2 regions of the Methylosinus sp. LW4 genome follow, and region 2 is predicted to be linked to the other one. Evidence: predicted binding sites of a transcription regulator. Region 2 holds the regulator's gene; the other holds the start of a gene.
The links. Region 2 encodes PhoB, which activates phosphate uptake and scavenging genes when phosphate is short. Its sites were predicted from a motif close to TGTCATNNANCTGTCAT; they were not measured.
Positions count from the first base shown of each region.

Region 1: the regulator PhoB is predicted to act here: its motif matches at 3,099-3,115, upstream of METLW4_RS26985 (YdcH family protein).

Region 1 covers NZ_KB900626.1:1,107,939-1,113,575, reverse strand. The annotation lists gene METLW4_RS0105665 (GumC family protein) at 1-2,012, shown strand, start outside; gene METLW4_RS0105660 (MucR family transcriptional regulator) at 2,050-2,520, opposite strand; tRNA gene METLW4_RS0105655 (tRNA-Val) at 2,794-2,868, opposite strand; gene METLW4_RS26985 (YdcH family protein) at 3,135-3,314, shown strand; gene METLW4_RS0105645 (protein adenylyltransferase SelO) at 3,470-4,906, shown strand; gene METLW4_RS0105640 (hypothetical protein) at 4,917-5,510, shown strand; gene METLW4_RS0105635 (YdcH family protein) at 5,632-5,637, shown strand, end outside.
Region 2 covers NZ_KB900626.1:3,007,641-3,013,277, forward strand. The annotation lists gene pstA (phosphate ABC transporter permease PstA) at 1-636, shown strand, start outside; gene pstB (phosphate ABC transporter ATP-binding protein PstB) at 633-1,418, shown strand; gene phoU (phosphate signaling complex protein PhoU) at 1,449-2,174, shown strand; gene phoB (phosphate regulon transcriptional regulator PhoB) at 2,171-2,914, shown strand; gene hpnE (hydroxysqualene dehydroxylase HpnE) at 3,109-4,353, opposite strand; gene hpnD (presqualene diphosphate synthase HpnD) at 4,350-5,213, opposite strand; gene hpnC (squalene synthase HpnC) at 5,210-5,637, opposite strand, start outside.

The DNA of each region.
Region 1 (5,637 bases), 1.9 Mb from region 2:
CGAGGACGGCGTTCTGGCTCGATGCGCGCAGCCGCAAGCTCCGCGCCGCGGCGCAATTCCTCCGCCGGCGCTGGCCGCCGCTGCTCGGCGCGATATTCCTCGCGCTCCTCGCCGGCGCGGCGTTCCTGGCCATGGCGACGCCGCGCTACACGGCCTCCGCGCAATTGCTGATCGAGATGCGGCCGGATCGCTCGATCGGCGCCGATGCGATCTTGGCGCATGCGCCGGTCAATCGGCAGACGATGAAGAGCGACATCGCCGTCATAAGATCGGCCGCGCTGCTGCGGCGCGTCGTGGAGCGGGAGAGGCTCGCCGACGATCCCGAATTCGGCGCCGCCGCGCTCGACCGTTTGCGCAGCGCCCTCTCCGTCGCCCAGCTGCGCTATTCGCCAGTGATAAAAATCGCCGTCACCGCGACCGATCCGGCGAAAGCGGCGCGGCTCGCCGATGCGATCGCCGACGCCTTCGTGGTCGACAGGCTGGACACGCGGCTCGAGGCGGCTCGGCGCGCCTCCGCCTGGCTCGCCGAGCGGCTCGTCGCGCTGCAACGCCAATCGCGCGCCTCCGAGGAGGCGCTGGCGCAATTTCGCGCCGCCGCCGGCCCCTCCACGCCCGCGGAGCAGCAGTCCGCCATCGCGCAGCGCGCGGCGGAGGCGCGGGCGGAGGCGGCCGAGCGAAAGGCCCAAATAGAGCTTAGGCAGTCGCCCGGCCTCGGCGGAGCGCTCGACGAGCTTCGCCAGCGCGCCGACCAACTCTCCCGCCGCGAGGCGGAGCTGCGCGCCCGCTATACGGCGGCGCATCCTTCCGTGATCGCGCTGCGCGCCGAGATCGCCGATGTCCGGCGCGCCATGGACGCCGAGCGACGCCGTCTCGCGGCCGGCGCGCGCCAGGAGCTGGAGCAGGCGGAAAAAAGCAGCGAGGCCGCCGAAGCCGCGCTGCGCGAGATTTCCGAATCCGAGGCGCGCGGCAAGGAGCGGCTGGTGCGGCGAAACGAGCTGGAGCGCGCCGCCGCCGCCGATCGCAAGCTGCTCGACGAGACGATGCGCCGCGCGCGCTTGGTGGAGGAGCAAGCCAAATTCGAGCCGCGCGACGCGCGAATCATATCGCCGGCCCTCGCGCCGAGCGCCCCGTCCTGGCCCGACGCCGAGCAGACGCTGCTGATCGCGCTGGCGCTCGGCGCGATCCTCGGGCTCGGCGCCGCCTATGCCTGCGAATTGAAGGATGCGGGATTCACGACGATCGCGCAGATCGAGACGACGCTCGCCCTGCCCCTGCTCGGCTCCATTCCCAAAATTGCATCGAGCGACCCCGCCCTCGTCGATCTCGTGCGCGCAAAGCCTCTATCGCGCGCCAGCGAGGCGCTCCGGGCTCTGCGCAGCGCCATCGCCATGAGCGATGTGGACGATCCGCCCAGGCTGATTCAGCTCGCCTCCGCCGTCCCTGGCGAAGGAACGACGACGATCGCCGCCGCGCTCGCCGCCTCCGCCGCGCAATCGGGCCTGCGCACGCTGCTGATCGACGCCGATCTGCGCCGCCGCGCCGCGTCGAAGCTCTTCCTCGCCGAGGAGAGGCCCGGCCTCGTCGAGCTGCTCATCGGCTCCGCGAGCCCGATCGCCGCGATCTTCTTCGATGAGACGCGGGGGCTGTGGGTTCTTCCGGCCGGCGGCGAGATACAAGCTCCCGCCGATCTTCTCGCCTCCGAGAAGATGAAAACGCTCCTGGCCGCGCTGCGCGGAAGCTTCGATCTCGTCATCGTCGACACGCCGCCGCTCGGCCCCGTCGTCGATCCGATCGTCGTCGCCGGCCTCGTCGATAAGACAATCATCATCATTCGCTGGGCGGCGACGGCGCGCGAGACGGTCGCCCATGCGATCGAGCGGCTTCCCGATCGCGGCGGAATAGCGGGAGTCGCGCTCAATCTGGTGAGCGAGGCGAAGGCGCGCAAATACGGCCCCTACGCCTATTCGCCCTATGCGGGCGGAGGCGCCTTCGACGCCTATCATATCGAGTGAGACGCGCCGACGAGCGAGCTCCGCGGCGCGGCTTCTGTCAGGCTTCGGCGGCGGCTCTGCCGCGCGCCGGCGCGCCGCGCTTCTTCGCCGCGGCGGCGCCCTTCGCCGACGGCTTGCGGCCGAGACCCAGCGATTTGGCCAGAGCCGAGCGCTGCGCGGCGTAATTGGGCGCGACGATCGGATAATCGCTCTTCAGATCGAAGGCGGCGCGATACTCCTCCGGCGTCAGCTTGTGCTCGGCCTGAAGATGACGCTTCAAGGATTTGAACGGCTCGCCACAACAAAGGCAAGAAATCGCATCCGCGGTGATGGATTTCTTCACAGGAACGGCAGGCCGCCACTGCTTAGCCTCGCCCTCCGTTGCATTCGTCGTCTCGGCGTCGCCACCGCCGAAGGCTTTTTTCACGGCCGCGATGACAGAGGGAAGATCGAGAGGCGCAACAGTATTATTCGAAAGATAGGAAGAGAGTATCTGCGCGACGAGCGCTTTGTCTTCGGCTTCGGACATGGCTTTTTCCTCCGCGGTCGAATCTTATCGATTGGAGCCGATATCGAAGTCGATTGCAATCGGCGACTTCCCGCGCCCAAAGATTCGGCCCCAGTAACAAGCTCAATTTCGATGATATAGGCCGCGGAACGTCGAATTGAAATAGAAACTCCGCCGAATATCGCCGCGGCGCGGCCACGCACTGTAGGGGACGCCAGGCGACCGACAAAAAAATCGCCCGATGAGCTTTCGTCATCGGGCGGCGGAACAGATCGTGCGTAGGGTAGATCAGAATGGTGGGCGCGACAGGGATTGAACCTGTGACCCCTACGATGTCAACGTAGTGCTCTCCCGCTGAGCTACGCGCCCCCGGCGCCGTTCGGATGCTTGCTCCGTCCAGCGCGAGTGACGCCCGTATAATGGCTGTCGGGCCGAGGCGCAAGCGCCCTTCGACAGTTTCCACGCCCTGTCGTAAAACCGCGGCCTCGGCGTCGCCGAACGTTAAGATTTCCTTCCGCACGCAATGGCTTCGGGCGAAATAATTCATTGCCCCGCGACGACTTCGCCCCTTGCGGGCCTTGGAATTCATGTCACACTGACGTCGTCCTTCTGTCATCAACCAAAGGAGGCGCCGTATGTCGCTACAGACCCATCTCGTCGAGCTCGAACGCCGCCATCAGGCGCTCAAGAAAGAGATCGAGCAGGTTCAGCACCATCCCCGATACGATGATTCGAAGCTCCACGAACTGAAACGCAAAAAGCTTCAGCTCAAGGACGAGATCAACAAGCTGCGGCAAGGCGTCAGCCTGCACTGAGCAGATTGCGATAGAGGTCTAGCGTCGAGGCGGAGAGCTGCTCTCCGCCTTTTTTTGTGGCGGGGGACGGCGCCCTGGCCGATGCGGGCGCCCGGCTTGCTTCGCGGCGTCTATGGTCGCAGAATTTTCTGCCATAGCGAGAGCCGAGAATCCCCATGCCCCCTTCCCCGCGCTATCGCGCCGAAACCCTCCACGCCACGCTCGGCGACGGCTTCTTCGACCCTGTGGAGCCCGCGCGCTTTCCGCAGCACATATTGCGCTATCGCAATCAGCGATGGGCGGCGCGCGTCGGCCTGGACACGCTGACGGAAGAGGAATGGATCGCCCATCTCGGCCGTTTCGAGCCGCTGCCCGGCGGCTTTCCGCAGCCGCTGGCGCTGCGCTATCACGGCCATCAGTTCCGCACCTATAATCCCGACATAGGCGACGGCCGCGGCTTTCTGTTCACGCAGCTGCGCGACGCCGAGGACGGACGCCTGCTCGATCTCGGCACGAAGGGCTCGGGCCGCACGCCCTGGTCACGCCAGGGCGACGGCAAGCTCACGCTGAAGGGCGGCGTACGCGAGATTCTCGCCACAGAGATGCTGGAGGCGCAGGGCGTCGACACCTCCAAGAGCTTCAGCCTGATCGAGACCGGCGAGCCGCTCTATCGCGGCGACGAGCCGTCGCCGACGCGCTCCAGCGTGCTGGTGCGGCTCTCCCATTCGCATATTCGCATCGGCACGTTTCAGCGCCTCGCCCATCTCGACGACCAGGAGGGGCTCGGGCGGCTCATCGACTATTGCGTCGCCAATTATTTTCCCGAGCTGGCCGGCGAGCCGGCGGAAAGCCGCGCCGGCGCTTTTCTGGAGCGCGTCGTGGCGCGCGTGGGGCGACTCGGGGCGCGCTATATGGCCGCAGGCTTCGTCCATGGCGTTCTCAACTCGGACAATATCAACGTCACCGGCGAGAGCTTCGACTATGGGCCGTGGCGCTTCGCGCCGCGCTATGATCCGCAATTCACCGCGGCCTATTTCGACGACAGCGGGCTCTATTCCTTCGGCCGTCAGCCGGGCGCGCTCGGCTGGAATCTCACGCGCCTCGCGGAGACCATTCTGCCGCATGTCGGGCTGCAGCGCGCCGAGCAGATTCTCGGCGGCTTTCAGGCCGTCATCCAGCGCGAGTTCCAGCTCGCTCTGCTCGACCGCTTCGGCCTGCTGCCGGCGGAGGATCCCGAGCAGGACGCCGCGCTCGCCAAAGGATTGCTGGAATTTCTCGGCAAGACGCAGGCGCCCTTCGAGCAGACCTTCTTCGATTGGCGCGGCGGCATGGCGAGCCGCGAGCGCGCCGCCGCGAGCCCGGAGGCCGCCGCCTATGACGCGCCGGAATTCCAAGGGCTGCGCGCGGCGCTGGCCGCGCATGCGACATCGCCCGCCGCCAATCTCGACCATCCCTATTTTCGTCGCCCCGTCCCCTGCACTATGCTGATCGAAGAGGTCGAATCGATCTGGGCGCATATCGCGGAGCGCGACGATTGGAGCGCGCTCGCCGACAAGGTCGCGCAGATCGCTTCGATGCGCGAAGCCTATGCGCCGGCGCCTGCCGGGGGATGACATTCGGAAAATGAAGCGCTCGCTATGCGTCTCTCTGTTTCTCGCTCTTTCGAGCGCCGCCGCCGCCAAAAATCTGCTGATCGACAAAGTCCCGCCGAGCGGGGCCTGCTTCTTCCGTCGCTATGACGAAGCGCATTTGCGCGCGCATCCCGGCCAGACCGTCGTCTCCGTGCGGCTGTCGCTGCAGCGCGAACTCGCCACGACGCCGGAGGACGCGCGCGATCTGCGCGTCGAGCTTCGCCACAAGGGCCATGGCAAGCCCTTCTATGTCGTCGGCGGCTGCGTTTGGAGCGAGGAGGCCAATCGCGACGTCTCCGGCTCCCGCCTCGTCCGCTCCTTCCGCAAGGACGCCACCGCCCAATGCATGGCGCGCGGCGGCCTCGGCGGATCGGCCGAGGAAGGCGGCGCGTTTCCCATCGATCTCGCCGAGGATGGCGTTTCGGTCACGCTCTACCTGGACGAGGGCGTGAGCGGCTGGCGCGGCCCGGACCAGAAGAAGAAATCCGTCTATCTGGAGCTGACGCGCCAAAACCGCGTCTTCGAGCTGGAGCGCGTCGATCCGGCCGCCTGCGTGGAGCTGGACAAGTCGATCGCGGTCGATTGAGACGGAAGATTAACGGGAAGGCGTCGCCGCCTTCTCATTAGGACTTGAAGATGAACATGATGCGAGGCGATAATCCTCGCGTCACGACTCGCCGCCGAGCGGCGCTCGGGCAGGTTGGCGAATGGTG
Region 2 (5,637 bases):
TCGCTGGTGATGACGACGATCGGCGTGCTGCTCGGCACGCCGCTCGGAATGCTCGCCGGCACCTATATGGCCGAATATGGCCGCTACTCGAAGCTCAGCACCCTCGTGCGCTTCATCAACGACATTCTGCTCAGCGCGCCCTCCATCGTCATCGGCCTCTTCGTCTATACGGTGGTGGTGGCCCGCGTCGGCCATTTCTCCGGCATAGCGGGCGCGCTGGCGCTGGGCGTGCTGGTGGTGCCGGTCGTCGTGCGCACCACGGAGGACATGCTGCTGCTGGTGCCGCTGCCGCTGCGCGAGGCGGCGACGGCGCTCGGCCTGCCGCGCTCGCATATGCTGATGCGCGTCGCCTATCGCGCGGCGAAATCGGGCATCGTCACCGGCGTGCTGCTGGCCATTGCGCGCGTCTCCGGCGAGACGGCGCCGCTGCTGTTCACCTCGCTCAACAATCAGTTCTGGAGCACGGATCTCAACGCGCCGGTCTCCAGCCTGCCCGTCGTCATCTTCCAATTCGCGCTCTCGCCCTACAAGGACTGGCAGCAGCTCGCCTGGACCGGCGCTCTGCTCGTCACCATCGCCGTCCTTCTGCTCTCCATCACCGCGCGCGCGCTCAGCAGCCAGGGAAAACACAAATGACCGCCATGCCGGTTGTCGAAGCCACCATTCCGACCAAGGTCTCGGTTCGCGATCTGGATTTCTATTACGGATCGACAAAGGCGCTGAAATCGATCTCGCTGCCGCTCTACACCAATAAGGTGACGGCCTTCATCGGCCCGTCCGGCTGCGGCAAATCGACTCTGCTGCGCATATTGAACCGCATGTACGACCTCTATCCCAAGCAGCGCGCCGAGGGCGAGGTGCTGCTCGACGGCGAGAACATCCTCGACCCGCGCGTCGACCTCAACCTGCTGCGCTCGCGCGTCGGCATGGTGTTCCAGAAGCCGACGCCCTTCCCCATGTCGATCTACGACAATATCGCCTTCGGCATCCGCCTCTATGAGAAGCTCTCGCGCAGCGAGCTCGACGGGCGCGTCGAGGCGGCGCTGCGCGGCGCGGCGCTGTGGGACGAGGTGCGCGACAAGCTGAACTCGAGCGGCCTGGGGCTCTCGGGCGGCCAGCAGCAGCGTCTGTGCATCGCGCGCACCGTCGCCATTCAGCCGGAGGTGATCCTCTTCGACGAGCCCTGCTCGGCGCTGGACCCGATCTCGACGGCGAAGATCGAGGAGCTCATCGACGAAATGTCGGAGCGCTACACGATCGCCATCGTCACCCACAACATGCAGCAGGCGGCGCGCGTCTCCGATTTCACCGCCTTCATGTATCTCGGCGATCTCGTCGAATTCGGCGAGACCAATAATCTCTTCACCGCGCCGCAGAACAAGAAGACGCAGGACTATATCACCGGCCGCTTCGGCTGAGCGCGCATCGCGCACGAGGACATTGAGACCATGAGCGAACATATCGTCAGCTCCTATGACCGCGACCTCGAAGTGCTCGGCCGTCGTATCGCCGAGATGGGAGGCATCGCCGAGAAAATGCTCGCCGAAGCCATGGATGCGCTCGCCAATTTCGACATAGAGCTCGCCCATCGCGTCGTCGCCACCGATCAGCGCCTCGACGCGCTGCAGCGCGAGATAGAGGAGAACGCCATCCTCACCATCGCGCGGCGGCAGCCGCTCGCCATCGATCTGCGCGAATGCATCGCCGCCATGCGCATCGCCGCCGATCTCGAGCGCGTCGGCGATCTCGCCAAGAGCATCGCCAAGCGCACGGTGAAAATCCTCTCCGAAGCGCGCGTGCCGCGCGCCGTCATCGGCCTCAAGACGATGGCGGAAGTCGCGGCCATACAGCTGAAGGACGTGCTGGACGCCTACGCTCAGCGCGACGTCGAGCGCGCCCGCGCGGTCTGGACCAATGACAGCGAGCTCGACGCGCTGGAAGATTCGGTGTTCCGCGATCTCCTCACCTTCATGATGGAGGATCCGCGCAACATCTCCTTCTGCACGCATCTGCTCTTCTGCTCGAAGAACATAGAGCGCATCGGCGATCACACCACCAATGTCGCCGAGACGATCGTCTATCTCGTCACTGGCGAGGCGATGCCGACCGACCGCCCCAAGGGCAAATCGGCCAGCCTTCCCGCCAGCGCGGAACCGGATGAGCCCACGAAATGAATGAAATCCGCGTCGCCGCTCCGCGCGAGGCGCCGCACGACAGGGCGCCGCGAATTCTCGTCGTCGAGGACGACGCGGCGCTGGCGCTGCTGCTCGGCTATAATCTCGAGGCCGAGGGCTTTCTCGTCGAGCACATAGAGCGTGGCGACGAGGCGGAAATCCGCCTCGCCGAATCGCAGCCCGATCTCGTCATTCTCGACTGGATGCTGCCCGGCGTCTCCGGCCTCGAAATCTGCCGGCGCCTCCGCGCGCGCGACGACACGCGCAGCATGCCGATCATCATGCTCACCGCGCGCGGCGACGAGAATGAGCGTGTGCGCGGCCTCTCCATCGGCGCCGACGATTATGTGGTGAAGCCCTTCTCGCCGCCGGAGCTGATGGCGCGCGTCCATGCGCTGCTGCGCCGCGCGCGGCCGGAGCGGGTGGCGACGCGCCTCGTCGCCGGCGACATAGACCTCGACCGCGAGACGCGCCGCGTCAAGCGCGGCGGGCGCGAGATTCATCTCGGCCCGACGGAGTTCCGTCTGCTGGAATATCTGATGGAGAAGCCCGGCCGCGTCTTCTCGCGCGCGCAATTGCTGGACAGCGTATGGGGCCTCTCGGCGGAGATCGACGAGCGCACCGTCGACGTGCATGTCGGCCGCCTGCGCAAGGCGATCATCCGCGGCCGCGAGAAAGACCCGATCCGCACCGTGCGCGGCACCGGCTATTCCTTCGACGAGACTTTTGGACGCAACTGACGCGCGATGCGAGCCTGAAGGCTCGCGGTCCAGGGGACGCTTTGGACCGCGAGCCTTCAGGCTCGCTTTTGTCTGCGCGCGCTCCCTCAGCCCATCGTCATTGCGAGCGAAGCGAAGCAATCTAGAGCCGTGGGGCGGCCCCTGGATCGCGTCGTCACTACGCTCCTCGCGATGACGGCGGCGGCGGGATCAGCCTACGAACGCCGCGCCAGCTCCGCCGCGCGATAGCCGGACCTGATCGCCCCTTCGATCGTCGCCGGAAGGCCGGTCGCCGTCCAATCGCCGGCGAGGAAGAGATTGCGCCAGCGCGTCGTCGCGCCGGGGCGGCGCTGCTGCTGCGCCGGCGTCGCGGCGAAAGTGGCGCGCTTTTCCTTCACGATCTGCCATGGCGGCAGCTCCGCCGGCAGGCCCGTCGCGGCGGCGACCTCGGCCCATATGCGCTCGGCGAGGCTCTCGCGCGGCTCGTCCATCAGCCGATCGGCGCCGCTTATCGTCACCGAGAGCCGATCCTCGAAGGCGAACAGCCATTCGGTGAGCGAGCCGATCATGCCGAGCAGCGCCGGCTGGCCGGGCGGCGGCGCGATCTTGAAATGCGCATTGACGATGCCGCGGAAATCATCCGGCGCGACGAGGCCCGGAACGAGCTCCTGCGCCGCCCAGGGCGGGACGGCGAGCGCGACGCGATCATTCGCGCCGAGCGCGATCTTCTCATCGCCGAAATCGAGCGCTGTGGCGCGCTCCTCGGAAAATTCGATTCCCTTCAGCCGCGCGGCGAAGCGCGGCGCGGCGCCCCGCGCGACGAGCGCGCTCAGCGCCGGCTCGATAAAAGCCGTCCCGAGCCCGCGCCGCGCGACCAGCGGACGGCAGGCGGCGCCGCCTGCGGCGAGAGTCTCGCGCAGCACGGCGGCGGCGAGAGCGGCGGAAGACTCGCGCGGCTCTGTGTTGAGCGCGGAGAGCAGCACCGGCCCCCACAGCCGCTCATAGAGCACGCCCGAGCAATTCATCGCCTCGCCGATGGTCGCGCCCTTTTTGGCGAGCAGAATGCCGATCGCGCCGAGATAATCGCCCGGCGATGTTCCGGGGACGCGGCGGTCGCGCGCGAAAATCCACCAGGGCAGGCGCGACGCGTTCGGCCTCATGCGCCAGCGGACGCCGTCGCGCGTGTCCAAAAAGTCGAAGGCGCATTCCTTCGGCCCGACCAGTTCCTCCGCCGAGCCGATGCGCCGCGCGTAATCCAGCGCCGTGGAATTGCCGGAGAGCAGCAGATGATTGCCATTGTCGATGACGAGATCGAGGCTGGAATCGTAATAGGAACGGCAGCGCCCGCCCGCCATGCGCGCCGCCTCATAGAGCGCGACGCTCCGGCCCTCGTCGGTCAGGCGAATGGCGCAGGAGAGGCCGGCGAGGCCGGCGCCGATGATGTGAGTCGTTCCGCTCACGTCAGCGCGAATCTCAGCAGCGCCAGCAGGACTTTCGTCCGCGACGCGGAGACCGGCGCCCGTGGCGGCGCGAAGCCGCGCGCCACCAGACGGTCGAGAACCGAGCGATAGGCGGTCGCCATCAGATAGGGCGCCTTCACCGCGCGCTGCGGCGAGACGCGCATCAGCAGCTCCGACTCCGCATAATGCTTGCGCGCGCGCTCGGCCACGGCCGCGCAGACTTGCTGAAGGCCGGGATGCGCCAGCACAGCGCCGCGCGCGAAATTCGTGACGCCGGCCGCCTCCAGCGCCTCGCGCGGGAGATAGAGCCGGCCGCGCGCCTCGTCCTCGTCGAGATCGCGCAGAATATTGGTGAGCTGCAAGGCGCGGCCCATGTGGTAGGCGAGCATTCGCGCCTTGGTCGGCAGCGCGCCGCCGGCGCTCTCCGCCTCATCGGCGAGGCCGAAGACGCGCACAGAGAGCCGTCCCACTGCGCTCGCGACATGATCGCAATAGAGATCGAGCCGATCCCATTCCGGCGCGCGAATGTCCTCCACGACATCCATCGCCATGCCGTCTATGACCGCCTCGAAATCGGCGCGCTCGAGGCCGAAGCGGCGCACCGGCCGCGCCAGATCGGCGCAACGCTGATGCGTGCGGCCGGCATAGAGCGCATCGAGATCGCGCCGCCAATCGTCGAGCTGGGAGAGGCGCAGAGCGCGGTCGCCCTCCTCATCCGCAATGTCGTCGACGGCGCGGCAGAAGCCGTAGATCGCATACATTGCGTCGCGCCGCTCGGGCTCGAGAATGCGCATGGCGAGATAGAAGGAGCTTTTCGCGGCGACCCGCGGCGCCTCGGGGGCGATCGTCTCCATGCTCATCGCGCGACGCTCGCGGCAGAGGCGGCGCGCGGCGAGACGAGCCGGCGCAGCAGAGTGGTCCCGGCCCCGGCGAGCGCCGTGAGCAGATATTGGCGCTTGGAGGCGTGGACCTTCTCGCTCAGCGGATCGGCGACGCGCAGCCGCGCGGTGAGCGTCTCGGCGAGGCGCTGGATCGCGCCCACTTCCATGGCGAGGCGTGTGTCGGCGATGAGATCGGCGAAGGGCGCGCTCTCCTTCAGCAGCTCCTGCGTGCGCTCGGCCAGCGCGCGCAAAGTCGCGGCGAGCTGCGGCGAGGCGCGATCGGCGGAGAGCATCTCGACGCTCGCGCCAGCGGCGGCGAGCGTGTCCTGCGGCAGATAGACCCGATCGAGATTGCGGTAGTCCTTGGCGCAATCCTGCAGATGATTGATGATCTGCAGCGCCG